4 regions of the Streptacidiphilus sp. EB103A genome follow, and region 3 is predicted to be linked to each of the others. Evidence: riboswitches for the same ligand, from Rfam matches in the RefSeq annotation. Region 3 holds a riboswitch; each other region holds the start of a gene.
The links. Region 3 has a riboswitch for cyclic di-AMP ahead of ABH941_RS26640 (hypothetical protein). Riboswitches for the same ligand answer to the same signal wherever they lie in the genome.
Positions count from the first base shown of each region.

Region 1: another riboswitch for cyclic di-AMP. It lies ahead of ABH941_RS05765 (NlpC/P60 family protein); the one in region 3 lies ahead of ABH941_RS26640 (hypothetical protein).
Region 2: another riboswitch for cyclic di-AMP. It lies ahead of ABH941_RS10585 (transglycosylase family protein); the one in region 3 lies ahead of ABH941_RS26640 (hypothetical protein).
Region 4: another riboswitch for cyclic di-AMP. It lies ahead of ABH941_RS38380 (M23 family metallopeptidase); the one in region 3 lies ahead of ABH941_RS26640 (hypothetical protein).

Region 1 is NZ_JBGCAQ010000003.1:116,852-124,206, forward strand. Features, by position in the region: gene ABH941_RS05735 (aminotransferase class V-fold PLP-dependent enzyme) at 1-994, shown strand, start outside; gene ABH941_RS05740 (Lrp/AsnC family transcriptional regulator) at 1,121-1,402, opposite strand; gene ABH941_RS05745 (rhomboid family intramembrane serine protease) at 1,399-2,181, opposite strand; gene ABH941_RS05750 (hypothetical protein) at 2,298-2,570, shown strand; gene ABH941_RS05755 (NYN domain-containing protein) at 2,701-4,116, shown strand; gene ABH941_RS05760 (NlpC/P60 family protein) at 4,299-5,372, shown strand; cyclic di-AMP (ydaO/yuaA leader) riboswitch at 5,714-5,862, shown strand; gene ABH941_RS05765 (NlpC/P60 family protein) at 5,921-6,946, shown strand; gene ABH941_RS05770 (NlpC/P60 family protein) at 7,161-7,355, shown strand, end outside.
Region 2 is NZ_JBGCAQ010000005.1:301,021-308,375, forward strand. Features, by position in the region: gene ABH941_RS10570 (UBP-type zinc finger domain-containing protein) at 1-323, opposite strand, end outside; gene ABH941_RS10575 (ATP-binding protein) at 316-1,761, opposite strand; gene ABH941_RS10580 (FAD-dependent oxidoreductase) at 1,770-3,455, opposite strand; cyclic di-AMP (ydaO/yuaA leader) riboswitch at 3,740-3,900, shown strand; gene ABH941_RS10585 (transglycosylase family protein) at 3,907-5,088, shown strand; gene mug (G/U mismatch-specific DNA glycosylase) at 5,125-5,712, opposite strand; gene ABH941_RS10595 (transcriptional regulator) at 5,809-7,355, shown strand, end outside.
Region 3 is NZ_JBGCAQ010000016.1:244,405-251,759, forward strand. Features, by position in the region: gene ABH941_RS26635 (NADH:flavin oxidoreductase) at 1-935, opposite strand, end outside; cyclic di-AMP (ydaO/yuaA leader) riboswitch at 1,185-1,347, shown strand; gene ABH941_RS26640 (hypothetical protein) at 1,353-2,540, shown strand; gene ABH941_RS26645 (autotransporter-associated beta strand repeat-containing protein) at 2,531-4,564, opposite strand; gene ABH941_RS26650 (sigma-70 family RNA polymerase sigma factor) at 4,646-6,370, opposite strand; gene ABH941_RS26655 (beta-glucosidase) at 6,470-7,355, opposite strand, start outside.
Region 4 is NZ_JBGCAQ010000034.1:15,085-22,439, reverse strand. Features, by position in the region: gene ABH941_RS38390 (undecaprenyl-diphosphate phosphatase) at 18-953, shown strand; gene ABH941_RS38385 (thioredoxin family protein) at 1,120-1,731, shown strand; cyclic di-AMP (ydaO/yuaA leader) riboswitch at 1,956-2,087, shown strand; gene ABH941_RS38380 (M23 family metallopeptidase) at 2,100-3,062, shown strand; gene ABH941_RS38375 (hypothetical protein) at 3,176-4,861, opposite strand; gene ABH941_RS38370 (PrsW family intramembrane metalloprotease) at 5,018-6,793, opposite strand; gene trmB (tRNA (guanosine(46)-N7)-methyltransferase TrmB) at 6,872-7,355, opposite strand, start outside.

The DNA.
Region 1 (7,355 bases), on a different contig from region 3:
CCACGCCTCGCTGCTGCCCTGGCGCAAGCATGACCTGACCGTCAGCTACCTGCGCGCCCCGCGCTCCCCGGAGGAGGCGGTGGCGGCGCTGGAGGAGGCGCTGGCGGGCAGCGTGCCCGGACCCAAGCTGGTCTGTGTGACCGGGGCGTCCAATGTCACGGGGGAGATCTGGCCGGTCCGGGAGCTGGCCGCGACCGCGCACCGGCACGGCGCACGGATCGTCCTGGACGCCGCCCAGCTCGCCCCGCACCACCCGGTCTCGGTCCGCGAACTGGACGTCGACTGGGTCGCCTTCTCCGGGCACAAGCTCTACGCGCCCTTCGGCGCCGGCGTGCTGGCCGGCCGCGGCGACTGGCTGGACGCGGCCGAGCCCTACCTGGCGGGTGGCGGCGCCAGCCGCACCGTGGCCAGGGAGACCGACGGCTCGGTGGCGGTGGAGTGGCACCGGGGCCCGCAGCGGCACGAGGCCGGTTCGCCCAACGTCATCGGCGCCTATGCCATCGCCTCGGCCTGCCGTGCCCTGGGCGAGGTCGGCTTCGACGCGCTGGTGGCCAGGGAGCAGTACCTGATCGACCGTCTGCGGACCGGGCTCGCCGGGATTCCGCAGGTCAGGGTGTTGACCCTGTTCGGCGAGGAGCACCCGCGGGTGGGCGTGCTGTCCTTCGTCGTCCAGGGCTGGAACAGCTCGCACTTCTCCGCCGCGCTGTCCGCGGAGTACGGCATCGGGGTGCGGGACGGGCTTTTCTGCGCGCATCCGCTGGTGCGGACGCTGCTCGGCGGGGAGGCGGCTGCGCCTTCCGAGTGCGGGGCGCCGGAAGCTTCGCTGCCGGGGGAGCGGAGTCTGAACGCCATTCGGGTGAGTTTTGGTGCGGGCACGCCGGACGAGCACGTCGATCGGTTTGTCGAGGCGGTGCGGGAGTTGGTCACTGACGGGGCCCAGTGGTCCTACCGGACCGAGGGTGGGCGGTGTGTGCCGGATACGCGGCGGGCGTGATTTTTCGGGTGCGGGTCGTGGGTGGCTTGTCGCGCAGTTCCCCGCGCCCCTAGGGGGCTGCAACTGGCCCAGTTGCACTGGCTAGGGGCGCGGGGAACTGCGCGCCCAACCATCTACGGTCCGCGCCTAGTCCTCCAGGCCCAACGCGAATGCGGCGTCCAGGTCGTGCCGGGAGTACGTGCGGAAGGCGATGTGGGTCTCCGTGGACTCGACCCCGGGGACCTTGTTGACCTGGCCGGGGATGACCTCGGCCAGGTCCTCGTGGGCCCGTACCCGGACCATCGCCACCAGGTCGTGCTGGCCGGTCACGGAGTAGACCTCGGTGACGCCGTCGATCGCTGCGATGGACTCGGCGATCTCGGGAATCCGGTCGACGGCGGTCTTGATGAGCACGATCGCGGTGATCACGGGGGGTCTCCTGGGAGTACGGCGGTGTTCGTCGGATCAGCGTAGCCGCGCCCGCGGCAGTACAGCAGCCAGGCGAAGAGGAAGCCGCCGACGAAGCCGATCAGGTGGGCCGTGTAGGCCACCCCGGTGACCGCGGCCGAGGGCGCGCCGACCGAGGCCCACTGGATCGCGAACCACACGCCCAGCACCAGCCAGGCGGGGAACCGCAGCGGCAGGAACAGCAGGAACGGCAGCAGGCTGGTCACCCGGGCCCTGGGGTGCAGCCGCAGATAGGCCCCGAGGACGCCGGCGATCGCGCCCGAGGCGCCGACCAGGGTCTGGGTGGCGCTGTCGCCGCCGGCGGCGAACACCGCGTAGCCGTAGGTCGCCAGATAGCCCAGGGCGACATAGCTGAGCAGGTACGGCAGCCGCCCCATCCGCTCCTCGGCCATCGCGCCGAAGACATAGAGGAAGAGCATGTTGCCCAGCAGGTGCAGCCAGCCGCCGTGGACGAACATCGCGGTCAGCACCGACAGGGCCGGGATCTTCGGGAAGCTGTCCGGCGCCGGGCAGCCCGGCGTCGTGGTGGCCGCCAGCGGCTGATTGTCCATCAGCTCGCTGGGGATCACCCCCCAGTGGTGGTAGTAGGCCAGCTCCGCGCAGGCGCGGGCGTTCCCGCTGCCGTACAGGGGATCGAGCCCGGAGACCGGGCCGACCAGGAAGACCAGTACGCACGCAGCGATGAGCGCGTAGGTCACCAGCGGAACGAACGGATCTTCTGCGCTTACCGGCCTCAGCATGGAGTGAGCATTCCTTAACCGGACAAATCTGACACCGGTTGTCCTGCCGTATCTGCCGGTGAGGACGAGGCCATAGGGTTGTGCAGGTAGGCGTACCCGTTGCGAGAGGACCACTCATGTCAGTTCCCCTTCCCACCGAGGGGACCCGGTGGCGCTGCACCCTGTGCGGCAACCTGACCCGCTTCGACGTGACCCGGTCCTCCCGAGTGGTCGAGTTCGTCCATCTGGACCTGGCCGGCGAGCCGCGGGTGGAGGAGCGCGAGGTGCTGAGCGAGACCGTGGAGTCCGTGCGCTGCCGCTGGTGCAACGCGGTGGACCAGGTGGAACTGGTGGACCGTCCGGGTGCGGAGGCCGAGGCGGCCGCACAGGCTGGGCGTAGCGAGGTCTGAGGTTCCGGCGGGTCGCCCTGGGGCAGGTGGGCCCGAGGCATGTGTGGCGCGGTGACGAGTAGGGGGTGGGGCGGGCGAGAATGGTTACTGCGGGCAGCAGTCCCGCAGGACCGGATCGGAGACAGCGGACGTGGTGGAGCGAGACCGGGCGGACGCCGCCGCGGGGCCCGACGGCCCCGACGAGGCGGCGGACCTCGCGCTGCCCGCCGCCGAACCGGCCGAGCCCGTCGAACCCGTCGAGCAGCTCGACCGGCCGCTGCCCGAGGGGGTGCGGCGCAGGGTCGTCGGCATCGCCGCCGACGGGCTCAGCGCCATGCCGCTCGCCGAGCTGCCGCCCCGGCTGCGTCCGTACGCCAAGTTCACCCCGGTGCAGCGGGCCAGACGCGGGGCCACCGCCATCGCTGCCGCGCTGGAGACCGAGCCGGGCTTCCGGTCGCGGATAGCGGAACGCGTCAGACAGGGCCAGCCCGACCTGGTCGCGGCACTGGAGAACGGACAGGTCCCGGCCGCCGCCGATCCGCAGGACGTCGCCGCGGTGGCGTACCTGCTGCGCCCGGTCGGCTGGAGCAAGCTGGTCGGCGACGCCGGCGAGGAGGTCGAGCGGGCCGAGTCCGAGGGCGCCGCCGCCGAGGCCGCCCGGCTGGTGGAGAAGCTGCAGGCGGAGCTGTCCGCGCTGCGCGAGACCAGCAGGGCGGAGGCGGACCGGGGCCGGGTCGAGCTGGACGAGACGAGGAAGGAGCGGGACTCGCTCCGTCGCCGGGTGCGCAGCCTGGAGGCCGACACCAAGCGCGCCGAGGCGGCCACCCGCAAGGTCGCCGCCGAGCTGGAGGCGCTGCGCGCGGCCGGCGCCACCGAGCGGGGCAGCACCGACAGCGAGGTCCGCCGGCTGAAGCACCGGCTGGCCGAGGCCGAGTCGGCCGTCGAGGCGGCCAGGCGGACTTCCAGGGAGGGGCGCAGCGCCGAGGAGATGCGGCTGCGGCTGCTGCTGGACGTGGTGCTGCAGGGCGCTCAGGGGCTGCAGCGGGAGCTGGGGCTGAAGCCGGTCAGCACCCGCCCCGCGGACACGGTGGAGGCGGTGTCGCCGACCACGGCCTCACCCCATGACGTGGCCAGACGTGCCCTGGACGGGGACGACCCCGCGCTGCTGGACCAGCTGCTGGCGCTCCCTCAGGTGCATCTGCTGGTGGACGGCTACAACGTCACCAAGAGCGGCTATCCGACGCTGCCGCTGGAGAAGCAGCGGGTCAGGCTGCTCAACGGACTGTCCATGCTCGCCGCGCACAGCGGCGCGGAGATCACCTGCGTGTTCGACGGCAAGGATCTGGACGCACCGGTGCCGATGGCTCCGCCGCGCGGGGTGAGGGTGCTCTTCAGCCGCTCCGGGGAGAACGCCGACGAGTTGATCCGCCGTCTGGTGCGGGCCGAGCCCGAGGGCCGTCCGGTGGTGGTGGTGTCGACCGACCGGGAAGTGGCCGACGGAGTACGGAAGGCCGGCGCGCGGCCGGTGCCCTCGGCGATGCTGCTGCGGCGTCTTGTCCGCACCTGAACTGAATAGTCGTCCGGGCGGCTTTAAACCCTTTCATATAAAGGACATTGCTCCCATTCATACCCGGACTTCCCGCCCAGGGCGACAGAGTCACATCTCTCTCACTAGTCTCTCCCTTCGAACCTATGTCTGTGAACCTCTGTCTGTGTTCGCCAGCGTTTGCTCGAAGGGAACCAGCTTCTGTGGCCACGCACCGTCGCCCCAAGCAACCCAGCCGCGCCAAGGTGTCGATCCTGACCGCGGCCGCCGCCACCGCTGTGGCCCTCTCGGCCCAGGCATCCGCGCAGGCAGCGCCGATGACCACCAGCGACCAGGCGAAGTCCCAGGTCGAGGCGGACCAGGCGGCGGCGAGCGCGGCGACGGAGCAGTACGACCAGGCGCAGACCCAGGAGCAGACGCTGCAGCGGCAGACCAATGTGCTCCAGGACGAGATAGCCCGGCAGCAGGCCGCGGTGAACAAGGAGTTGGGCCAGCTGGGGCAGATGGCCAGCGCTGAGTACCGCAACGGCGCCGTCGACCCGACGGTGAAGCTGCTGCTCGCCTCGAACCCGACCGAGTACCTGAGCCAGGCGTCCACCCAGAGCCGGGTCGCCGGCAGCCAGGCCGCCATGCTCCAGCAGTTGCAGAGCCAGGAGAAGACCCTGGCCGAGGAGAAGGCGCAGGCGGCCCAGGAGCTGACGGCCCAGCAGAGCCTGCTCCAGCAGATGCAGTCGGCCAAGAACACCGCCCAGTCCAAGCTCAACCACGCCCAGAGCGTGCTCAGTTCGCTCTCCGCGTCGGCCCGTGCCGCAGTGCTGGCGGCGGCCGCCAAGTCGCAGGGGACCAGCACCGGCGGCGCCTACGGCTCTGTGAACTCCACCGACAACCACATGTCGGTCTCCCAGATCAACCTCTCCGGGATATCCGCCGCCGCCCGTACGGCGATGGAGGCGGCGATGAGCAAGGTCGGGGTCGCCCCCTACTCCTTCGGCGCCTCGGGCCCCAATGCCTTCGACTGCTCCGGCCTGGTGATGTGGGCCTTCGCCCACGCCGGGATCAGCCTGCCGCACTCCTCCTTCTCCGACGAGTCCGTGGGCACCCTGGTGGCCTCCAGCGCCGACCTGAAGGTGGGCGACATCGTGGTGCTGGAGCACGGCAACCATGTCGGCCTCTACGCCGGCAACGGGATGCTGCTGAACGCCCCCGAGTACGGCTACAACGTGTCCATCCAGCCGATGTCCTACTTCGGGTCGATCGTGGCGATTCGTCGCTTCTGACGGAGAGCCACCTCCGGGTCGAAGGTTTGGGAGTCGGCTGAGGCGAGGGTTGTCTCGTGATGTGACTCACGTCACCACGGCCTCCAACGCCTCGGCCGGATGACCGATTTGACCGCCATGTCGTCGTCAGATGGTCATGCCGCGACTACGTTCCGTTCGAAATCTGATGCGGTGTCGTAACCAAAGATAGTTTTTACTTACAGGGATTTGAACGGATCACGGTTGGGTCACTAGTGTCATCGATCGAACCACCGCGAAGTCGATCACCCATCCCGGGTGACAGCGGGGGTTTCCGCCGAGTCCGACCGTACGGCAGGCCGTCCCGAAGCCATCGGGGTGACCACAGGGGAGCGCCGTCAGTCTCGGAGCCGGGGAACCACGTTCCTCGGGGTGAATCGACGCCAGGCCGGTACGCCGGTGAAGCGCCGTAGGGCACGTCTTCCAGCCCGAACCCGTCAGCTCACCCGGTAGGCGGACGTAGGAAGAAGGAGCTCGCCTTCGTGGCGTCCCATCGTCGTCCCAAAGCCCCTGGTCGCGCTCGCATAACCGTGCTCACGGCTGCAGCGGCCACCACCGTCGCCCTCTCCGCGACCGCTGCCCAGTCGGCGCAGGCGGCCCCGACGCAGACCACTGCCCAACTCAAGGCCCAGATCGACAAGCTGAACAGCGACGCCGACACGGCGGTTCAGCAGTACGACAAGGCGCAGTCCGACCAGCAGACCCTGCAGAAGCAGGTCAGCACGCTGCAGGACCAGGTCGCCCGCCAGCAGGCCTCGGTCACCGCCAAGGCCACCGCCCTCGGCTCGGTCGCCAGCGCGATGTACCGCAGCGGGTCGATCGACCCGTCGGTCCAGCTGATGCTCTCCACCGACCCGGAGTCGTACCTGAACCAGGCGTCGGCGCAGAGCCAGATCACCGCCAGCCAGTCGAACATGCTGGCCGAGTTGAAGAGCGAGCAGTCGACGCTCAACAACGAGAAGGCCGAGGCCGAGACCAAGCTGAAGGCCCTCGACGCCACCAGCAAGCAGCTCGCCGCCTCCAAGGCCGCGGTGCAGCAGAAGCTCGCCGCCGCCCAGGCGAAGCTGGACTCCCTCACCTCCGCCCAGGCGGCCGCGCTCAAGGCCGCCAACGCCGCCGCCGCCTCCAAGGCCGCCGCCGCCGTGAGCAGCTCCTCTTCCTCTTCCTCGTCCAGCAGTGCCTCGGGCTCGTCCTCGTCCAAGGCCGGCGACTCGGTGGAGGCGACCGCCTACGCCGCCGCCCAGACCAAGCTCGGCGACGCGTACGTCTACGGCGCCACCGGTCCGAACACCTTCGACTGCTCCGGGCTGACCCAGTGGGCGTACGCCCAGGCCGGGGTGTCCATCGGCCGTACCACCTACGACCAGATCAACGCCGGCACCGCGGTCAGCCGCGCCAACCTTCAGGTCGGCGACCTGGTCTTCTTCAACAGTGACTCGCACGTCGGCATCTACGCCGGCAACAACATGGTGCTGCACGCCCCGCACACCGGCACTGTGGTGAAGTACGAGAGCATCGACACGATCGGCTCCATCTACGCGATGCGCCACATCTGAGTTCGGCGAGCCGCCCAAACGGCTGTACGGGCCCGATCCCCTGACGGGGGTCGGGCCCGTCGCCGTGTCCGGGCCCACCTATTCCGACGTGGCGTTTCGTCAAGTTGTACTAATTTAGGGGATATTTTCGTCCTTGCTGGGGTTTGGACTCTATGTGTCCGACTCGCTAACGTCGGCGCTCGGCCCTCTGCTTCGACGAATGGAGCCAGTCCCCGTGGCGTCCCACCGACGTGTCCGACCGCTGGGCCAGTACTCCACCGTGGCAGCCCTGTCGCGCACCGCGGCGACCGTGGCGGCGGCCACGGCGGCGGTCCTGGCGGCCGGCGGCAGCGCGCTGGCCACTCCGGGCGACCCGGGCGGCGGCAGTTCCGGCGGTGGCGCCCCGGTCACCGCCGACGACGTGCAGCAC
Region 2 (7,355 bases), on a different contig from region 3:
GGCACCCGGCCGGCCGGGCCCGGGGTGGGCTGGTCGAGTGGGTGGTGTTCGGGTCCGGCCAGGGCAGGGCCGCTCTCGTAGAACTGCTCGTCCGGGTAGCTCCAGAACCAGGCCTCGCCGGGCTCGAAGCTGGTGATCACCGGGTGGCCGGCGGCGGCGGCGTGGGCGCTCGCGTGCTGTGAGGGCGAGCTGTCGCAGCAGCCGATGTGGCCGCAGAAGGCGCAGCGCCGCAGGTGGAACCACCAGCCGTCGGCAGCGTCGCATTCCGCGCAGCCGGCACCGCTGGGGGCTGCGGTCGGGTCGATCGCGGGGATGTCACTCATCGTGCGCTTCTTCCTGGTCGGGATCGTGTGCGGTCAGCGGCAGCGTCACCCGGAACAGGGTGTCGCCCGGTACCGATTCGACCCTAAGGTCCCCGTGGTGACGGTGCACGACGATCCGCCAGGAGATGTCGAGCCCGAGCCCGGTGCCCTCGCCGACCGGCTTGCTGGTGAAGAAGGGTTCGAAGATCCGCCCCTGGATGTCCGCGGGCACCCCGGGGCCGGTGTCGCGGAAGCCGACCACCGCCTGGTCGTCCTCCGTGCGGGTGCTGATGGTCAGCGTGCCGTGCCCGGCCATGGCGTAGAGGGCGTTGTCGATCAGATTGGTCCACACCTGGTTCAGCTCCGCCGCGAAGGCCGGGACCCGGGGCAGCGAGCGGTCGTAGTCGCGTACCACGGTGACGCCGGGCCCGAGCTTGCCGCCCAGGATGACCAGGGTGCTGTCCAGCAGCTCGTGCAGGTCGACCTGCTGGTAGGGGGCGCGGTCCAGCTGGGAGTACTGCCGAGCTGCCCCCACCAGGGAGGAGATCCGCGAGGACGCCGTCTCGATCTCGGACAGCAGCAGTTCTGTCTCCACGCCGTGGACCAGCCAGCGCAGCGCCCCCGGCAGGCCCTCGGGGCCGACCGCCGCGTCGACCTGCTCCAGCCAGTCCGCGTCCAGTCCGGCCTGGACCAGCACCGGGGCCAGCTCCCAGCCCTCGGCCACATCGTGGTCGTCCAGCCAGTCCGTCAGGGCGTCCTCACGGTCGGACGCCTCCAGCGGCCCCAGCACCGGCTGTCCGGCGACGGCACGCACCGCGTCGTCCTGCAGCCGCACCAGTTCGTCCAGCGCCGCGCCCTTGCCGGGGCTCCCCGCCAGCTCGCCCAGCGCGCCGCGCATCTGCGCGACCCGCTCCCGCAGCGCCGCGGTGGCACGTACCGCCGCCGCGGCGGGGTTGTTCAACTCATGGGTCAGCCCGGCCGACAGCGTGCCCAGGGCGAGCAGCCGCTCGCGCTGGCCGACCGCCTGCTGGAGCGTCCGGGTGCCGAAGAACAGCCCCTCCAGCAGATGCTCGGCCATGGGGAACCAGTCGTGCATCAGCCCGGCGAAATCGTGGGCCGACAGCACGAAGAACCGCGTGGGCACGACCACCCTCATCGAGTTCACATACACCTGCGGCACCCGCTCGCCCAGATAGGCCTGGAAGGCGCCCGAATAGACCCCGGGGCTGGAGGACCGGTTGACCTCGATGTCGTCGGGGCCGACCCGGCGCGAGAGCACCACGGTGCCCTCGACCATGACGTAGAAGCGGGTCGCCGGCTCGCCCTCGGCGTACACCGGGCCGGGCTCGTAGCACTCCACCCGGCCCACCCGGCAGAGCCACGCCAGTTGATCGGGTGTCAGCTTCTCGAACAGGAACAGCGAGCGCAGCTCCTCCGGAGAACAGATCACACCGCTCACCTCGCCCGTCACAGCTTGTCCAGGTAGCGGTGGACGAACATGACCGCCATCGCGCCCTCGCCGACCGCCGAGGCGACCCGTTTCGCGGACTCCGAGCGCACGTCACCGGCCGCGAACACCCCTGGCACGCTGGTCTCCAGATGGTGCGGCGGACGGTCCAGCGGCCAGCCGCCGGAGCGCTGCCCGGCCTCGCCCAGATCCGGACCGGCCAGGACGAAGCCGTGGTCGTCGCGCACCACCACCCCGTCGAGCCACTGGGTCATCGGCACCGCGCCGATGAAGACGAACAGCCACTGCGCGTCGACCTCCTCGGTGCGGCCGGTCGCGGTGTCGAGCAGGGTCAGCCGCTCCAGATGGTCCTCGCCGTGCGCGGCGACGACCTCGGTCCCGGTGCGGACGGTGATCACCGGGTCGGCCTCGACCTGCTGGATCAGGTAGTGCGACATGGAGGCGGTCAGCGACTCGCCGCGGACCAGCATGGTGACCGACTTGGCGCCCCTGGACAGGAAGACCGCGGCCTGCCCGGCGGAGTTGGCGCCGCCGACGATGTAGACGTCCTGGCCGGCGCAGCCCACCGTCTCGGTCAGCGCGGAGCCGTAGAAGATGCCGCGGCCGGTCAGCTCCTCCATGCCGGGGGCGGTCAGCTGCCGGTAGGCGACGCCGGTGGCCAGGATGACGGTGTGCGCGGAGATGGCGCTGCCGTCCGCGAAGCGGACCGTCCGGGCCGAGCCGCAGATCTCGAAGCCGGTCACCTCACGGGCGGTCAGGATCTCAGCGCCGAACTTGGTGGCCTGGCGGCGGGCCCGGTCCGCGAGCTGCGAGCCGGAGACCCCGTCCGGGAAGCCGAGGTAGTTCTCGATCCTGGAGCTCTGCCCGGCCTGGCCGCCGGTGGCGGTGCGCTCGATCAGGACGGTGCGCAGGCCCTCGGAGGCCCCGTACACGGCCGCGCCCAGACCGGCCGGGCCGCCGCCGATGACGATGAGGTCGTAGAAGTCGGCGGCGGGGGTCGTGGAGAGGCCGACCCGCTGGGCCAGCTCCTCGTTGCTGGGCTCGACGAGGGCGTCGCCGTCGGTGGTGATCACCACGGGCAGCCGCTCCCCGTCCTCGCCGGCGGCCGCCAGCAGCTGCCGGCCCTCGGCCTCGGTGACCGGGTACCAGCGGTAGGGGACCTGGTTGCGGGCCAGGAACTCGCGGACCTCGGAGGAGCGGGCCGACCACCGGTGCCCGACCACCTTGGTCTCGTCCACCTGGTGCGGGTCGTCGGCCAGCCAGGCCTTCAGCAGGCTGTCCAGGACCGGGTAGAGCTTCTCCTCGGGCGGGTCCCACGGTTTGAGCAGGTAGTGGTCCAGGTCCACCACATTGATGGCGTCGATGGCGGCGCCGGTGTCCGCGTAGGCGGTCAGCAGCACCCGGCGGGCCTGGGGGTAGATGTCCATGGCCGCTTCCAGGAACTCGATGCCGTTCATCTCCGGCATCCGGTGGTCGGCCAGCAGCACCGCGACCAGCTCGCCGCGCAGCTTCATCTCCCGCAGCGCCTCCAGCGCCGAGGGGCCCGACTCGGCCCTGACGATACGATGGCCCTCGCCGTAGCGGCGCCGCAGGTCCCTGGCGACAGCCCGGGACACCGCCGGGTCGTCGTCCACGGTCACGATCACCGGTCGCTTGGTGCTCTCCGGTCCGGTCGTCGTCGGCATCGCCGCTCCGCCCTGTCGTCGGATCTGCCCTGTCGTCGGGTCTGCCCGGCCCAGAGGTCGTGAGAGGGCCGGGTTCCTACGCTATCCGCTCGGGCGCGTCCGATCCTCCGGACGTGTGACTGGGTGCGGCGAACCGGGTCGGGAACCTGTGAATCATGGAACGGCGGCGTGACGGATCCCACAGTCTGTTGTGGTTTCAATCAAGGTCTGTCTACCTTTCTGGCGTTCGCACTTAAGCGGAACCGACATCTCCGGAACGCCGAGTCCTGCCGCCGGAGAAGTTGCGACACCAGCTACCGCACCACGGCAGGAGCGGGGGAACCAGGTAAGCCGCCACGTCGACCTTGGTCGTCGACGTGGCTTGGGGTGAAGTCGTGCTGCGCACGACCGGGCAACTCCAGCCCGAATCCGACAGCTCACCTCGTAGGCGTGGGAGAGGAAACGCTGCTTCATGCTGTCCGTCCACGGGCGTCACCGCGCTCCGAAGCCCCGACGCACCACCGCCCAGCGCCTCATCGCCTCGGCCGGACTGGCCGGCGTCGGCCTCACCGTCCCGCTCGTCACCGCCGGCAGTGCCTCCGCCGCCAGCGTCTCCACCTGGGACGCCGTGGCGCAGTGCGAGAGCACCGGCAACTGGAGCATCAACACCGGCAACGGCTACTACGGTGGCCTGCAGTTCTCGGCGTCCACCTGGGCCGCCTACGGCGGCACCCAGTACGCCGCCACCGCCGACCAGGCCACCAAGGACCAGCAGATCGCGGTCGCGGAGAAGGTCCTGGCCTCGCAGGGCCCGTCCGCCTGGCCGGTCTGCGGGCCGCAGGCCGGTCTCACCCAGGGCGGCGCGGCCGCCTCGGTGAACACCTCGTCCTCCGCCGGCTCCTCTTCGAGCTCCTCCTCGACCTCCTCCAGCAGCTCGTCCTCGGACACGTCCAGCTCCTCGGACTCGTCCTCCTCCTCGGACACGTCCTCCTCGTCCACCGCGAGCAGCGGCAGCTACACCGTGGCCGCGGGCGACTGGCTGTCGACGATCGCGACCAAGGAGCACGTCTCCGGCGGCTGGCAGCGCCTCTACGCGCTGAACCGCTCCGTGCTCACCTCGGGCCCCAACGTGATCTACCCGGGCCAGAAGCTGACCCTGGGCAGCGCCTCGGGCTCGACCTCCTCCAGCAGCAGCTCGGACTCGACGGCCACCGACGCCTCGGCCACCACGTCCAGCAGCGGCTCCAGCTCCAGTACCACCACCGCGAGCAGCACCTCGACCAGCTCCAGCAGCGGCATGGCCGCGGCCGCCGCCTTCGCGCTGTCGAAGGTCGGCGAGTCCTACGTCTACGGCGGCACCAGCGACGCGGGCTGGGACTGCTCCGGCCTGGTCCAGGCCGCCCTGGCCAAGGCCGGCATCTCCGCTCCGCGCACCAGCGAGGAGCAGGCCACCGCCAGCACCCGGGTCTCCCTGGACTCGCTCCAGGTCGGCGACCTGCTGTTCTGGTCCAGCGACGGCACCGCGTCCGGCGCCTACCACGTGGCGATGTACGTCGGCAACGGCGAGTACGTCGAGGCCGCCAACCCGAGCTCCGGCGTGAAGACGGACACCATCAGCAACTGGGCCCCCGCCTTCGCGGGCCGCATCAGCTGACCTGTTGACCAGCTGACGCGACATCATCTCCACCCGTCAGGGGCGCGGCCGGTCCGGCCGCGCCCCTGAGGGAGTTCCGTCCAGGCTGAGCCGCAGCTCGCGGAAGCGCTCGGCGATGGCGTCCAGGGTGTAGTGGGCGTTGAGGCCGCTGGGATTGGGCAGGACCCACACCGCCGTCCCGCCGAGGGCGGAGGACTGCGGGCCGACCGCGGCTCGGGGCGCGTCGAACGCCACCCGGTAGGCGCCGATGCCCAGCACGGCTAGCGCCTGCGGGCGCAGCCGCTCCACCCGTTCGCGTAGCGCCACCCCGCCCTCCCGGTACTCCTCGGCGGTCAGCTCGTCGGCCTTGGCGGTGGTCCGGGCGACGACATTGGTGATGCCCAGGCCGAAACCCAGCAGTTCCTGCTGCTCCTCCGGCTGCAGCCGGCGCGGGGTGAACCCGCTGAGGTGCAGCGCGGGCCAGAAGCGGTTGCCGGGGCGCGCGAAGTGGTGGCCGGTGGCCCCGGACCACAGCCCGGGGTTGATACCGCAGAACAGCACCCGCAGTCCGGGAGCGATCACATCGGGGATGGTCAGGTCGGGGGCGGCGGCGAGCTGCTCTGCTGTGGGCTTCACGAACGACAGTCTGCCCGCTGCGACCGGCGGTCCGTTGAACGGCCCCTCCGCTGCGTTAGCATCCAGGGACGCCGCCAGGCCGTCGTTCGAAGGAGAGCCCGCACCATGCCCGACCAGCCGGACCCGCTGTTCGCGGGCGTCGACGCGCTGCTGGCCGCGGTGCAGTCGGGCCAGGTCCTGCCGGTCCCGGAAGAGCGGGTGCGGCTGCGGCGGGCCGCCGGGCTCACCGAGGCGGCGGTCGCCCAGGCACTGAGAACCCGGCCGGCCTCGGTGCAGGCATGGGAGGAGGGCCGCAGCGAGCCGTCGGGTGCCAAGCGGGAGGCGTACCGCCGCCTGCTGGAGGGCCTCGCGCAGCGCTTCCCCGGCGAGGCCGAGGGTGAGGCTGCGGCTGAGAAGGTGCCCGCGCCCGTTCCCGTCCCGGCGCCGCCCGCGCGGTCCGAGTCGCGCGGCTCCCGCCCCGCCCCGGTGCCGCTCTCCGACGAGCAGGCCGAGCGCCGCTTCGCCAACGGCCCGCTCCTGGTCCTGGACGGCGACGGGACCGCCTACGGCATCGGCGGCCTGGTCCTGGACTGCCCGGCCCGTACTCTTCCCGCGCTGGTGGACTGGACTCTGACGCAGGCTCAGATCGGCTCGCCCCGACTGCACCGCTCCGGCCGGGACGGCGACCCCCTGGTCGTCCTCACCGCAGCGGCCGCCGAATCCCTCGGGCTGCCGCTGGAACTCGCGGACCGGCGCGGCCTGCGGCTCCCCGACAACCACCCCGTCATCAAGCAACTGACCAAGGCCAAGTGGCAGTTGACGAAGCGTGGGTTCGGCCCCTGGGCCCGGATCTACCGCCCGGCCGAGGGCGGCCGGCGCCACTGCGTCCAACTCGCGGTACTGCCCTGGGAGGCACTGGACACCCGCGCCTGGAACGACGCCGCGACCCTGCCGCCGCCCGAACTCGCCCAGGTGCTGGGCGAGTACGCGACCCGGGTGATCACGCCGCGCGGCTCCACCGCTGTCTCCGGCTTGGAGCTGATGTCCGCGCTGCGCCCGCCCACCCGTGCGGTGCGCGGCGAGGACGGCGTCTGGCAGTCCGGCCCGGTCCCCGGCTCGCTCGCGGTCGCGGTCGACCCGGCCCCGCCGGAGGCCCCCGACGAGCACCCGGTCGCGGTCGGCCGGGCCGAGGGCGAGGTACTCGACGAGGAGGCCTACGAGTGGATCCGTGATCCGGAACTGCTCACCGACGCCGAGTGCGAGCTGCCCTGGGCGGTGGGTGTGGACGTCAACATGGCCTTCGCTGCCGCCGCGAACCGGCTCAACGTCGGCCTGGGCGCCCCGGTCCACGTCCATCAGCCCGCATTCGACAAGACGTTGCCCGGGTCCTGGTTCGTCGACCTCTCCCACGTCTCCTTCGACCCGCGGCTGCCCAACCCCTTCACGCCGGACGGCGAGCAGCCGCAGGGCCCGGCCTGGTACGCCACCCCGACCGTTGCCTACGCAGTCGAACTCGGGTACAGCGTAAGGCCGTTGGAGGGCTGGCTGCGCCCGGAGCACGGCCCCTACCTGGATCCCTGGTACCAGCGGCTGCGGGACGCCTACCTGGCCACCATGGCCGAGCTGGGGGTCACTTCGGCGATGACGCCCGCCGAGTTCCTGGCCGCGATGGA
Region 3 (7,355 bases):
ACCGACCCGACCGTGATGACCGGCTTGCCGGTGAGCTTCCTGGTCCAGCCGGCCAGGTTCAGGTCCGAGCCGTCGAACTCGGGCAGCCAGTAGCGCCGGGTGGAGGCGTGGAAGGCGTCCACACCGGCCGCGGCCAGCGGGGCGAGCAGCGCGTCGAGCTCGGCGGGGCTGTCGGCGAGCCGGGCGTCGTAGTTCTCGGACTTCCACTGCGAGAAGCGGAAGATCACCGGGAACTCCGGCGAGACCGCGGCGCGGACCGCGGCCACGATCTCGGCGCCGAACCGGGTACGGGCCACCGGGTCGCCGCCGTAGGCGTCGGCGCGGCGGTTGGTGCTGGACCACAGGAACTGGTCGATGAGGTAGCCGTGGGCGCCGTGCAGCTCGACACCGTCGAAGCCGATGCGCTCGGCGTCGGCCGCGGCCCGGGCGAAGGCCGCGACGACCTCGTCCAGGTCGTCCTGGGTCATCGCCTTGCCGGCGCCCTCGGTGCCGTCCAGCCGGATCCCGGAGGGGCCGACGGCCGGGGCGTCCGCGAACGGGGGCTCGCCCGGGTTGCGGACCATGCCGATGTGCCAGAGCTGCGGGACGATCCTGCCGCCCGCCGCATGCACGGCCTCGGCGACCTTCGCCCAGCCGGCCAGCTGCTCCTCGCCGTGGAAGCGCGGGACGCTGTCGCTCTGCCCAGCGGACTCGTGGCCCACATAGGTGCCCTCGGTCACGATCAGTCCGACGCCGCCGGCGGCGCGTCGGGCGTAGTAGGCGGCCACGGCCTCGCCCGGGACGCCTCCCGGCGAGAACTTCCGGGTCATCGGGGCCATCACGATCCGGTTCGGGACGGTCAGCCCGCCCAGGGTGAGCGGCCTCGACAGGAGCTGGGCCGCGCGGGCGGCGGAGGAGCTGAACGGACTGGCGGGGCTGGAGGGACTGACGGTCACGTGCGGAACTCCATGAGTAGATGGCGCGGAAACGGCTGTGGCGTTGCTCTCAACCGCACCGGGGGCGGCCGCATTCCAGCGTTGCGGGAACCGCCCGGCGGCACCGTTGCCTGCCGAATGTCCGTTATAAGCCCTATGTGAACCCTGGCACATTCCATTGCACCTGGGCGAACCGCCTGCCTAGCCTGCTGTCTCCGCCGCACGCGGACCTCGCCACCGGGACGCCGAATCCTGTCCACCCGGTCGCAGGCACTCGAAACGCTCCACGGGCAGGAGCGGGGGACCCAGGTCAGTCGCCGGTCCCAGCGCCGCCACAGGCGCGATCCGGCTCGGGGTGAAGTCGCGCCACGCGCGACCGGGCATCCTCGTGCCCCAACCCGACAGCTCACCTCGCAGGCGTCGCAGAGGAACTCCGTCATGCGCATACCTGCCCCTGCCTCCGCACGCCTCGGCGCGGCCGTCGGGATGGCCGGCGCCGCCGCGCTGGCCGCCGTCTCGCTCGCCACCCCGGCCCAGGCCGCGACCAGTGTCACCCAGGACCGGCTCACTCCCACCTCGATGACCGCAGGCACCGCGACGACAGCCAAACTCACGGTGCACTCCACCAGCTGCTTCACCGCCAAGACGCTCGGCGTAGGCGTCCGGGACGCGGCCGGCGACAATCTGGACTTCCCGGGATCGCATACGAACGTCCGGATCTGCCCGAGCGGGGTCTCCATCACCACCGGCAGCCGTACGCTGCCCGTCGGGACCTACACCGAGTTCGGTTTCTGGCAGGACAGCGCGGGCACCTGGCACAACCTCACCTCGAAGACGCTGAAGGTCACCGCGGCGGCCAGCAGCACGCCGACCGCGACTCCCACCGCGACGCCGACCGCCACGCCGACTGCCAGCAGCACGCCGAGCACCGCCGCCCCGATCGCCGGGAAGTCCCTGACCTGGTCGGACGAGTTCAACAGCCCGATCTCCTGGGGCTCCCGCTGGGTCGGCAGCACCAGCAGCTCGTACGCCTACGGCACCCACAACCCGAACGACAACAAGCTCGACTGGCTCGACCAGAACGACGTCAGCGTCGCCAACGGCGTCGCCACCTTCACGGCGCAGCCGTCCTCGCACACCCTGGAGAACGGCAAGCAGGCCTGGACCACCGGCATGCTCACCACCGAGGGCTCGAACGAGGGCTTCCAGGTCAAGACCGGCGACTACGTCGAGACCCGGGTCAAGCTGCCGTCCGCCGCAGGCGCCTGGCCGGCCCTGTGGACCTGGAAGAACGGCAACGGGGAGATCGACTCCTTCGAGTACCACCCCGACAACCCCAACCTGCTGGAGCTGACCAACCACGTCACCTCGGGGCAGAACTACTACACCAACGCCTCGGCGGTGGCCCCCGACAGCTGGGTGACGATCGGCACCTACTACGGCGCGAACTCGGTGGACTGGTACGTCAACGGCGCCAAGGTCTACTCGGACGGCTCCGGCGTCGGCGCGAACTGGTCCGCCTACCTGATCCTCAACCTGTCGATCAGCGCGGGCCAGTACCACCCGGCCCCGACGTCCACGAGCCCGATCACCTTCTCCGCCGACTACATCCGGGTCTACCGCTGACGACCCTTGCGGCGGCGATGCCCGCCGCCGGTCCCGGCTCCGGTCCCGGTCTCGGCCGCTGACCTGCGGCGGTTGCGCACCAGCAGGGTGGCGCCGGTCGCCAGCAGGGCGGCGGTCGCGCCGGCCATGCCGAGGGTGGGCATGGAGCTTCCGGTCTGGGCCAGAGCGCCGGACGCGGTAGCTGCCGGGCTCCCGGCCGACGTCGCCGCTGCGGTCGCTCCCGTGCTCGGGCTCGCGCTCGCGGTCGGGTGCGCGCCGGCGGTTGCCTGCGGTGCTGTCCCGGTCGTCCAGCCGTGTCCGGCCGGGGTGGCCTTGTCGGTGAGGGTCAGTGAGCCGGTGCCGGTCTTGTTCAGGGTTCCGCCGACGATCCGGCCGCTGAAGACGGTGGACTCGGCCGTGTCCACGGTCAGGGTGTTGCTGCCGAGCAGGATGGTGCTGCCCTGGACGCCGGACAGGCTCCGGACGGTCTGGTCGCCTGCCTTGCGCAGGTCCAGGACGGCCCCCGGCCGGGTCAGGTCGACGCCGCTGCTGGTGGCGAGACTGCCGCCGGCGACGGTGAGGGTGCCCGCGGAGACGGTGGTGCCGCCGGTGTAGGAGATCGGGCCGGTCAGGGTGGTCGTGGCGGAGCCGGCCTGGACGAGGGAGCCGGGGCCGCTGATCCGGGACAGTGAGACGGCCCTGCCCGCGTTGCGGACCACCAGGGTGCCCCGGTCGTCGACGGTGTCCGAGGCGGTCCCGGTGAGCAGGGCGGAGTCACCGCTGGCGGCTCCGGTGCCGAGGGTCAGCGTGGCGCCGGCACCGATGGTGGTGGTGCCGTGGTAGTTCATCGGCGTCGCGAAGGTCACCGCGTTGCCCGGCTGGGCCACCAGGCTGACGTCGCTGTACGCGGGGGTGCTGAGCGAGTTGTGGTAGACGCCGCCGGATATGGGCGTGTCCAGGGTGACCGGCCCGTTGTAGTCAAAGGCCAGCGTGCCGTTCCTGTGGATGTTGATGTAGGAGTTGGCGGGGGTGGCCGGGAGGAAGAACCGGCTGCTGGTCCCGTCGCCCCACTGGACGTGCGCGCCTTCGATGTTGACGCCACGGGTGTTGGCGTTGCCCACGGACGTGCTGCGGTTGAGCGCCGGGTCGCTCAGCGAGGGGTTGCTGGGCACTCCCTGGTCCGCGTAGCTGTACACCCCGCTGACGATGACCAGTCCACCCCTGGCCGTGTGGAAGTTGATGTCGTTGCCGTAGTGGTCCTCGTAGAAGTTCTGACGCAGCCTCAGGGTGTAGTCGTACGGGGTGCCGATGATGGCCGAGCCCTCGTTCACGACGGCCTTGGCGTCGGGCAGTGACAGCGGGTACCACGGTTTGGCGAGCGCCATTCCGGTGCCGTTGTAGATGACGCCGCTGAACGGGTGCGTACCGGCCAGGTCCAGGGATCCCCAGGTGAAGCGCGGCTGGAGGATCAGTCCCGAGCCGCTGATGGTGCCGAGGTTGTAGTTCCGGTTCACCGTCTGCAGCACCAGCGTGCCGTCGACCCGGATGTTGTCCTCGTTCAGCGCGTATCCGGGGGTGCCGTAGGGGTAGTGGCCGATGATGCCGGTGGAGCCCGTGCCGCTGTACTGCAGGGTGGCGCCGCGGCTGACGATCACGGCCGGTTCGTCGGGGTCGGTGACCGTGGTCACCGGATGGGCGGCCTTGGTGGTGGTCACCGTCTGGTGGCGGCGCGACGCGGGCAGGGTGAAGTCACTGTCCTTGGTGAGCACGAGAGTTCCGGAGCCGGTGGGGGCGTTGACGGTGAGCGTTCCGGTGCCGCTGATGACGCCGTTGTAGGTGGTCGTCCCGGCGGGGAGGTTCACCACCGCGTCGCCGGTGAGGGTGACGTTCTGCCCGGCCCGGATCGCGGCCGTGATGTCGGTGGTGGCCGCCGAGGCCTGCAGCTGCGAGGCGAGGAGCGGAGCGCCCACGGCCGCGAGTGCCACCGACCCGGCGACCACGACCCGGCCGCGGCGAATCCGGTGTGCGCCAGTCTGCTTGCTCATGTGCCGTTTCTCCCGACGGTCGGATCGAATCAACGCTCACCATGGGAGATGCGACTGTTGGCCCGGCGATAACAGCTTTCGCTAGGACAGTCGTGAGAGCTGCGCGACCGAGAAGGGGTCGGCGGGGCTCGACCGGGTCAGGTACTGCGGGACTGGAGCGGCGTCGTTGCCGGTGTCCCGGACCAGGCCGTAGCGGACCAGTCCGGCCGCGGGGTTGGGCGCCTGGTCGATGTCGGCGCTGACGGCCTGCCAGGTGCTGGGGGAGACGATCAGCGAGTAGCGGAGGCCGGTCTGGTTCAGGTGCAGGGTGACCGTGCCGTCCAGGTAGAAGTACTCGTTCTGCCACATCTGTTGGGCCCCCGTGACCAGCGTGGCGTAGCCCTGGTTGCGGTCTCCCATCCAGGTGCCCGCGACGGTGGTGCCCGGTTTGAGGTCGTCCATCCGTCGCCCGCCGCCGGAGGCGACATGGAACAGCTTGCCGCTGAGTCCGGTCCAGGTCGGCGGGAAGATCTGCCCGAGGGTCAGGATTTGCCAGCGCACCAGGAGGTAGCCGCGCCCGGTGATGGTGAGGTTGTCGCCCCGGTGGGTCAGCACATACATCTCACCGTTGGCGCCGGGGTGTTGGGACCCGAACGTTCCGGAGATGGACACCGGCGCGATCTGCGGCCGTACCGGCAGCGGGCCGGGCTTGGCGGTGGCGGACGGGGCGCTCTCCGCGTGGTCCACGGTCTGGCCGTAGTGCGGGGCGGCGGGTGCGGGCGTGGTGCTCGGGGTCGTGCTGGGTATGGCCGCGCTGCTGGAGACCGGGGTCGCGCTGGGAGGCGCGGTGGCGGCGATGGGCTGTGGTGCCCTGTGCGGTGGCTGGGCCAGGACGGCGTAGCCGGCAGCGGCACCGCCGCCCAGCGCCAGGGCGCCTGCTGCCGCGGCGGCGACGGGTTTCGCCATCAGGTACTGCACCAGGTGGCCGACTCGTCCGCCCAGGCCGGCGGCATGACCCGCGACGGCATGAGCGGCGCTCCCGTGCAGCAGCGCGCCGAGGGTGAGGCCCGGCGGTGGCGGCACCAGGGCGATGCCGGCGAGCAGTCCCTCGGGCGGGAGCAGATCCCGCCAGTGCAGCGAGCAGGCCGAGCACTCGTTGGCGTGCCGCACCAGCCGCTTGCGCCACAGCGGAGCCGGAATCCCGTCCCAGACCTCGGTCAGCGCGACCAGGTCCGGGCACGGCGGCGTCGCGCGCAGCGCGCGGACCACGACCCGGGCCGCCTCCAGGCGCTCCTTGAGCCGCTGCACCCGTACCGCCGTGTGCTGCGGCGTGAGTTGGAGCGCTTCGGCCAGCTCGGCGCGGGTGAGCTCGCCGGCCGCCTCCAGCCACCACAGGGACAGCACGTCGCGCTCGGCCGGCTCGATCCAGCGGGTGGCCTCCGCGATCTCCTGGCGCTGGTCCGACAGTTCCAGCCGGAAGATCGTGAGGTCGACGAAGTCCGCGTCCGGATCGGGCAGTCCGAGCATCTCGTCGAGGAAGCCGGGGGCCGGCCGGGCCTGCTGGCGTCGCCACCGTTCGCGGATCTTCTGCATGGCGATCGAGACCAGCCAGGACCGGAAGCGCTCCGCGTCGCGCAGCCGGTCCAGGCCGTTCACCACGCTCAGCATGGTGTCCTGCACCACGTCGTCCACGTCCGCGTGGCCGCTGAGCGCCCGGCCGACGACGTTGTAGACCAGCGGCAGGCAGTCCGCGACCAGGTCGTCCAGAGCCCGCTGGTCCCCGGCGGACGCGGCAACCACCAGCTCGGTGTCGGGATTGTGCAGCACTGCCGTTCGTATCCTCTCGCGGGACGCTCGGACCCCCTGAACAGCAGATGCGATGCGGCTGGTGAGGATAACAAGAATCCGGTGTACCGATCGTGGATGTCAGTCGACCTCGAAATCCGCGTGCAGCCTGCGCAGGTGGTCGAGGGCGCGGACCGGCCCGGTCAGGGTCACCCGGGCGGTGAGTCGGGTCTCGGTGCACGAGGCCGCCAGCCGCAGTTCCAGCTCGCCCGGCTCGACGATCCGCTGTCCGTCACGCCCGGTGAAGGACGCCAGGTCGGCCGGGACGGTGATCCGCAGCCGGGCCCGTTCGCCCGCGGCCAGCGGTATCCGGCGGTAGCCGATCAGCCGCTGCACCGGCTGGACCACCGAGGCGACCGGGTCGTGCAGGTAGAGCTGGACGACCTCGGTGCCGCTGCGCCCGCCGGTGTTGCGCACGGTCAGGGCGATCCTGAACTCACCGGCGGTATCGGCGGCGGCCTCGACCAGTTCCAGGTCGGACCAGTCGAAGTCGGTGTAGGACAGCCCGTGGCCGAAGCCGTACGCCGGAGTCGGATCGGTGCTGGAGACACTGCTGGCCCGGGCGAGCCGGGCGGCCAGATAGGTGGACGGCTGCACGCCCGGACGGCCGGGGACGCTGACCGGCAGCCGGCCGGAGGGGTTGACCCGTCCGCTCAGCACTCCGGCCACGGCCCGTGCCCCGGCCTCGCCGGGAAAGAAGGCCTGGACGATGCCGGCCGCCTCGGTCACCGCGCGTCCGAGCGCATAGGGGCGTCCGGCCAGCAGGACGACCACCAGCGGGGTGCCCACGTCCAGCAGCGCGTCCAGCAACTGTTGTTGCAGGCCCGGGAGTTCGAGCGACTCGGCGTCGCAGCCCTCGCCGCTGGTGCCGCGTCCGAACAGGCCGGCCCGGTCGCCGAGAGCGAGCAGCACCACGTCCGCGCCCCGGGCCAGTTCCGCGGCCTCGGCGATGCCCGAGGCGTCGTCG
Region 4 (7,355 bases), on a different contig from region 3:
CTTGCCGAAGGCCACCGATGTCGTCCGTCCTCACCTATCCAGAAGCGATCGGCGTCGGCCTGCTCCAGGGCGTCACGGAGCTCTTCCCGGTCTCCAGTCTCGGCCACAGCATCCTGGTGCCCGCCCTCATCGGCGGCTCCTGGAAGCGCGACCTCAATGTCGCCGCGGCCGACTCCCCGTACCTCAATGTGCTGATCGGCCTGCACCTGGCCACCGCGCTGGCGCTGGTGGTGTTCTTCTGGCGGGACTGGGTCCGGGTGATCTCCGGCTTCGTCAGCTCGGTCCGCGAGCGGCGGATCGAGACCGTCGACCAGAAGCTGGCCTGGCTGCTGATCGTGGCGACCATCCCGGTCGGCATCGCCGGACTCGCGCTGGACAAGGTCTTCCGTGAGCACCTGGGCAAGCCCATCCCGGCGGCGATCTTCCTGACCCTCAACGGGCTGGTGCTGTTCGTCGCCGAGCGGCTCAAGCGCGGCGGGACCGGTCGGCGCAGGGCCGGGGACGCGGTCCCGGTCGAGCCGGGCCTCGGCGAGGAGGAGGTGCACCCCGACGTGCTCTCCGACCGCAGGATCACCAAGCTGAGCTGGGGCTCGGCCCTGGTCGTCGGCTGCGCCCAGATCCTGGCGCTGCTGCCGGGCATCAGCCGTTCCGGGGCGACCATCAGCGCGGGCATCTTCAAGGGCCTGCGGCACGAGGACTCGGCCCGCTTCGCCTTCCTGCTGGCGACCCCGGTGATCGGCGCGGCCGCGCTGCTCAAGGTGCCCTCGCTGATGGGGCATCAGGGCGACGGCATCCGCGGCCAGGTGCTGGCCGGCGCGGTGGCGGCGTTCGTCGCCGGGTATGTCGCCGTGCGGTTCCTCACCAAGTACTTCGAGACCAGGACGCTGACGCCGTTCGCGATCTACTGCACGGTCGCGGGACTCGGCAGCCTCGCCTATCTGACCCTGGCGTAGCCGCCACAGCCGGCTACGGCGGCGTAGGGCCGTCCGGGGTCGTCCCTCGTACGGGTGATCGGGGCGCTCCTTCCGCGTTGCTGCACCCGGGAAGCTCCATTCCTCTGATCCCATGATCGTGGAAGATCCTCCGCTGTCGCGGGGGTGGAGCGTGGGAGGGAGTGCCGTGCGAGGGGTTCGGCGACGGATTGCCGCGATCGCCGGTGCGGCTGGGACGTTGCTGCTGCTCGGCGGCTGCATGACGGTGACCGGGCAGGCGCCGGGCCACCGGGGCGCGCCGGGCGACGCCGCCACCCCCGGGGCCGCCCACGGCGCCGGTGAGGTGGGCTACGCCCACCCGTTCGTGCCGTTGCCCTCGGTGAGCCTCGCCCCCGTCCCGGACGGCTACGACCCCTCGGCGGACGCGAGTGCCGCGGTGGCAGCGGCCGTTGCCGCGGCCTCGGCGGACGGCAGGCCGGTCCTGCTCGACTTCGGCTCGTCCTGGTGCGAGGACTGCCGGGCACTGTCCGCGCTGGTGGACACCGGGGGGGTGCACCGGATCCTGGCCCGCAACTACCACCTGGTGACGGTGGATGTCGGGCACTACGACCGCAACACCCAACTCGCCTCCCGCTACGTCTCCTTGGCGCAGAGCGGAATTCCCGCCCTGGTGCTGCTCGGCCCGGACGGCACCAGGACGGACACCGGGGACCCGTCCGAGTTCGCCAACGCGCGCAACCTGGACGCCGACGGATTCGCCGGAACCCTGGTGGACTGGCTCTATCTGCGGTCCCGGTGAGACTGCCGCAAATGTGAGATTGGCGGGAAGGTGAGATTGGCGGGAAGGTGAGAACAGTCGGGCTGATGCATACTCAGGGGTGGTCAGTACGGGGCAGAACCGGACAAATCTCGGTACCGCTCCGTGAGCACTCAACTGCACCCCCGGGATTGCTTGGCATCAACCGTCACTGGGATTACCGTTCAATAACGCAGTGCGAAGGTCTGCCGTTGCTTTGACGGCGTCGTACGCGGTCGCCTAATCCTGTCTGGAACCGGGGAACCACGCACGCAGGGGTGAATCGGCCGAAACTGGCCGTAGGGGACCTTCCTCTCCGAACCCGTCAGCTAACCCGGTCGGCGAGATGGAAGGAAAGGAGCACGCCGAACGTGGCGTCGAACTCGCCCGCCTGGGCACCCGTGGCACCCGTACAGCCGATTCCGCCGCAGCGCAGCGCCCCGGCGGTGCTGGGCTTCGCGGCGATGGCGGCGGTCGGTGCCACCGGAGCCGTCGCGCTCGCGGCCCCTTCCGCGTCGGCGGCCGTACGCGAGACCGGGGGCAGCACCCTGGTCGCCCAGGAGCAGGCCCACGGCGCGACGGCGACGCTCACCAGACCGACCGGCGACCCGGGCACTGCCCTCGCCGACCGGATCCGCACCCAGGCCACCCAGCAGCGGGCGACCGTGGAGGACACGGCCCGGCGCCAGGCGGCGGTCGAGGCGGAGGCACGCAAGACAGCCGTCAGGGAAGCAGAAGCCAGGGAAGCAGCAGCCAGGGAGGCGGCGGCCCGTGAGGCGGCCGCACACGAGGCGGCGGAACGGGCCCGGGCAGTCGAGCAGGCCGCCCAGGAAGCCGCGACCCAGGCGGTGGCGGAGGCAGCCCGGCAGGCCGCGGCGGCGCAGGCGGCGGCCCAGGCCGCGGTGACACAGGCGCAGAACGCGGCCGGCGGCGTCGGCACCCTGGTGTCCCCGGTCGCCTCGGCGGTCGCCGGATCCGGCTTCGGCCAGTCCGACTCGCTCTGGTCCCAGCTGCACACCGGGCAGGACTTCACCGCCCCGACCGGCACCCCGGTCGCCGCGGTCGGCAGCGGCGCCATCACCTCGGCCGGCTGGGCCGGCGCCTACGGCTACCGCGTGGTGGAGACCCTGGCCGACGGCACCGAGGTCTGGTACTGCCACCTCTCGGTGATCGGCGTCGGCTCCGGCGAGGTGACGGCCGGTCAGCCCATCGGCCGGGTCGGCGCGACCGGCAGCAACGTCAACGCCCCGCACCTGCACCTGGAGGTGCGCCCCGGCGGCGGCGAGCCGGTGGACCCGGCGCTGTGGCTGTCCCAGCACGGCCTCGCGCTCTGACCCGGGAGAACTGAGTACCGGAGAACTGAGCACCCCTGAACTCCGACGGTCCCGGTGACAACCCCCCGACACCGGGACCGTCGGTCTGTCCGGCCACCGGGTGCGTTCCTTTCTCAGTTGGTCCTGGTGTTCCGCAGGTGCAGGCCCATGTAGCCGATGTAGATCTTCCCCGTCCCCGAGCAGTCGTCGAAGTAGTGCAGCCGGGGGGCGGTGCCGCCACCGCCTATCCGGAGGTGGGCGCCCATGAAGACCTTGCCGCCGGCGTTGACCTCGACCGGGACCGGGAGTTCGCGCTCGCCCTTCCACTTGGTGTTGGTGCGGACGGTGCGTGACTCGTCGCGGATCACCTTGCGCGGCGGGAAGACATGGCAGTCGACCGGGGTGTTCTCGCACCAGCGGCGGAAGTCGCCGCCGGACTCGCCGTGCACCGCGGCCTCGGCGTAGTCCTGCAGGGCGAGCAGCGCGTCCCAGGCCATCCTGACCCAGGTCGGGTGGTCGGTCTGGTCGTCCAGCTCCCGGGTCAGCCGGGGGTCGCCGGTGAAGGAGAGCAGCGGGAACTCGCCGATCCGTTCGATCAGTTCGGCGAAGGAGACCGGGTCGACCCGGCCCGCGGCCGGCTCGGCGCGGGTCGCGCCCTCGCCGCCGTCCGCCTCGGCCAGCCGCCCGCGCAGCGACCTGACCTGGGTGCGGGCCTCGCGCAGCTCGCTGTACTGCTCGTCGTACTCGGCGGCCAGCTGCGACTCGCGCTCCTCGGCGTCGCGGAGCCAGCGGCGCACCTCCTGGAGTTCCTCGGCGCGGGCCCGCTCCTCGTGGACCTCCTCCTCGTGGTGGTCCACCAGCAGGCTTCCGGGCTGGACGCCGTCGATCGCGGCGATGTCCGCGCTCTCCTCCGACCAGGGGGCCGATCCGCCGCGCAGGTTCTGGGCGCGCAGCGGCGGCAGCCCGGCGAGGGCGTCCGGCAACGGGGACTGGACGGCGAGCCGGCGCGGCAGCCAGGCCAGCAGGCCCGAGGCGCGGCGCAGGTCGGTGTCGAGGGTGTGCCGGCCCATCACCCGGTGCCGCTGGGCCTCGGGGGCCCAGGCCGGGTCCAGGCCGGGGAGGTAGGTGCGGACGGCGCCGCCGTAGACGCGGTGGTGCTCCAGGGCCCGGTTGAAGTCGCGCTCGGCGCCGGGGGCCAGCGCGTAGAGCACGGCGAGGCCGGCGCAGCCGCGCAGCAGCGGGTCCACGGTCTCGGCCAGCCAGTCGTCGAAGTCGACACGCGGGGGAGTGCTGGCGACGACGATCGGCATCCGGCGGTCGGGGTCGCAGAGTTCGTCGAGCACCTCGTCGACGTCGCCGCGTTCGATGACGGTGGGCATGCCGTGCACCCGGGCCGCGCCCTGGTGCTCGCCCTCGGCAGCGGCCAGGACGTCCAGCAGGCCTCTGGCCAGGGCCGGGACCGGGGCCTTGGTCGCCGAGGCGCCGCGTACCGGCAGCTGTTCGGCGTCCAGGCGCACCCAGGTGCCGCCGGTGGGAGGGGTGCTGATCGTCAGTGAGGTCTGCCAGATTCCCTGAGGCGTGAACTCGCGTAGTCGCCAGCGCGCCACCGACTCCTTGGCGCCGCTGGCGCCTCTGACCCGGTCCTTGAGGGCGCAGTCCAGCACGGCCTGCGCCCCGACCCGGTGGCGGCCGTCCTCGGCGCCGGGGTCCTCGTAGTGCTGGGCCTTCAGCCAGTGTCTGACCTGCTGTCCCGCGAGGGTGACCGTGTCGCGGTGGCTGTGGCCACTGGTCACGGCCATGCGGTAGATGCCGTCTGTCATCCGCGGGCCTCCTGACGCTGTGTCGGCGTCTCCGCACGCTGCATGCGGGGTCAACAGGTCCAACGCGGGAGGGGCCCCCGATGGTTCCGGTGCGATCAGCCAAGGGCGTGAACGGATGGTGCGCGCGCCGTGTGTGTGCGCCGGTGGACGGCTGGGTCAGCCGGGGGGTTCCACGGCGGCGGGGGCGTCGGAGGTCTGCGAGGGCTGGGGCTGTGGGGACTGGTGCTGCGCTGGCTGCGGCTGCGGCTGCGGCTGCGGGGACGGGGACGGCGCGGACGGTTGCGGCCGGGGCTGGACGGGGGCCTGAGCCTGGGCCTGGGGGTACTGCTGCGGGTACGGCCGGGCCTGCGGGTAGCCGTAGCCGTAGCCGTACGCCGGGGGTTGCGGCCAGGGCTGCGCCGGGCCCGGGTAGCCGTACCCGACGCCCGGCGCGGCGGGCGCGTAACCGCCGTAGCCGGGGCCCGGCTGGGCCGGCAGGTAGGCGGCCGGCGCCGGGGCCGCCGCATAGCCGGGCATGGGGTAGCCGCCGGGCGCACCGAAGGCCCGTGGCACCCCGAACACCCCGGGCATGCCGGGCCCACCCAGGAACCCGCCGAAGCCCATGGCCTGCGGATTGCGCCGGTACCACTCCTGCGCGCCGACCCGGGTGAAGATCTCCGCCACCCGCTCCCTGCGCTCCCACAGGTGGTGCAGCAGCTCCTGCTCCCGCTCCACGAAGTCCGCCCCGGCCAGCCCGCGCTCGGCGCGCTGCCGCAGGAAGGCCAGCGCCGTCGCGAAGCCCACGTACTCCCGCATCGCCTTGTCGCCCACCGGGCCCTGGGTGAACTTCGCCAGCTCCCTGGCCTGCTTCCGGGTCCGCATCGTCGACAGCACCAGCGGGACCGGCTGCGCGATCCACCCCGCCGCCGCGTACACCGGCAGCTGGCGCTCCAGCGCCCGCAGCTCGTTCCGGCGCGACCACACCACCAGCCACACCATCAGGCAGAACACCGGCACCATGAACAGGAAGTACACACCTATGAAGCCCAGCGGGCCGAGCACCGAGGAACCGTTCCAGGTCCCGTGCATGAACATCGCGCAGATCCAGCCGCCGATCGGCGCCGACACCTTCGCCCAGCGCCTGCGGGACACCGCGGCCAGGCCGAAGCCCACCCCGGTCATCGCGGTGAACAGCGGGTGCGCGAACGGCGACATCACCTCGCGCAGGATGAAGGTGATCACGGTCTGGGCGAATCCGGCGCCGTCCTTGTTGCCGTCCAGCACCGAGCGCCCGATGTAGAGGATGTTCTCGGTGAAGGCGAAGCCCGTCGCGGTGAACCCCGCGTAGACCACGCCGTCCACGATGCCGCCGAAGTCGCGGCGCCGGAACAGGAACAGCAGCAGGAGCGCGGAGCCCTTGGCCGACTCCTCCACCAGCGGGGCCACCAGGCTGGCGCCCAGGGTCTCGCCGCTGCCGATCTGATGGCTGATCAGCAGCGAGGTCGCCCAGGTGTTCGCCAGGATGGCGACCAGCGTCGCCGCGCAGGAGCCCCAGGCGAAGCAGAACAGCAGATTGCGCAGCGGCTTGGGCTCCAGGCGGTCCAGCCAGTAGAAGGCCCCCAGCACCAGCGGTACCGGCAGTACCGCCAGGCAGACCCCGATCAGCAGCCCGGAGGTGCCGGTCTGCCGCTGCACCAGGGCCAGGATCGCCACCCCGCACAGCGCCAGCAGCACGACCAGCGCGGTGAGTCGGAGGGCCTTGCTGTCGAACGGGTTGCGGCGCGCCGTGTAGCGGAAACTGCCGGTCAGCTGGAACTGCGGCTGCTCCTCCGCCTGCGGCACCGGCGGGGACTGCGGCGCGGGCGCGGCCGGCGCGGGCGTGGCCTCCGCGAGCGGGGGCCGGGGCGCGGCTATGTCGGCGGTCGCGGTCGGGTCCGGCTGCGGGCTGCTCACCGTACGACCTTAGCGGGGTGCATAAGCCTCCCGTAAGCCGTTACCGGTTCTCCCTCGGCCGCTCGCCCGGCCGCTCCCTCAGCGGCGGCGGAAGACCAGATCGTGCACGACATGGCCCTTGTCGAGGCCCTGCCGCTCGAACTTGGTCACCGGGCGCCACTCGGGTCGCGGTGCGTATCCCCCGTCACTGTCCGGGTGCAGGTTCTCCAGCTCGGGCGAGGCGCTCAGCACCTCCAGCATCTGCTCCGCGTACGGCTCCCAGTCGGTCGCGCAGTGCACGGTCGCGCCGCTGCGCAGCCGGTCCAGCGCCAGCTCCAGGAACTCGGGCTGCAGCAGTCGGCGCTTGTGGTGCCGCGCCTTGGGCCAGGGGTCGGGGAAGTAGATCCGCAGCCCGGCCAGCGAGGCCGGCGCGAGCTGGTCGCGCAGCAGGACCACCGCGTCGCCCTCGGCCAGGCGGACGTTGTTCAGGCCGTCGGACTCGATCCGGCGCAGCAGGTTGCCGTGGCCGGGCGTGTGCACGTCCACCGCGAGGATCCCGGTCCCGGGCTCGGCGGCGGCCATG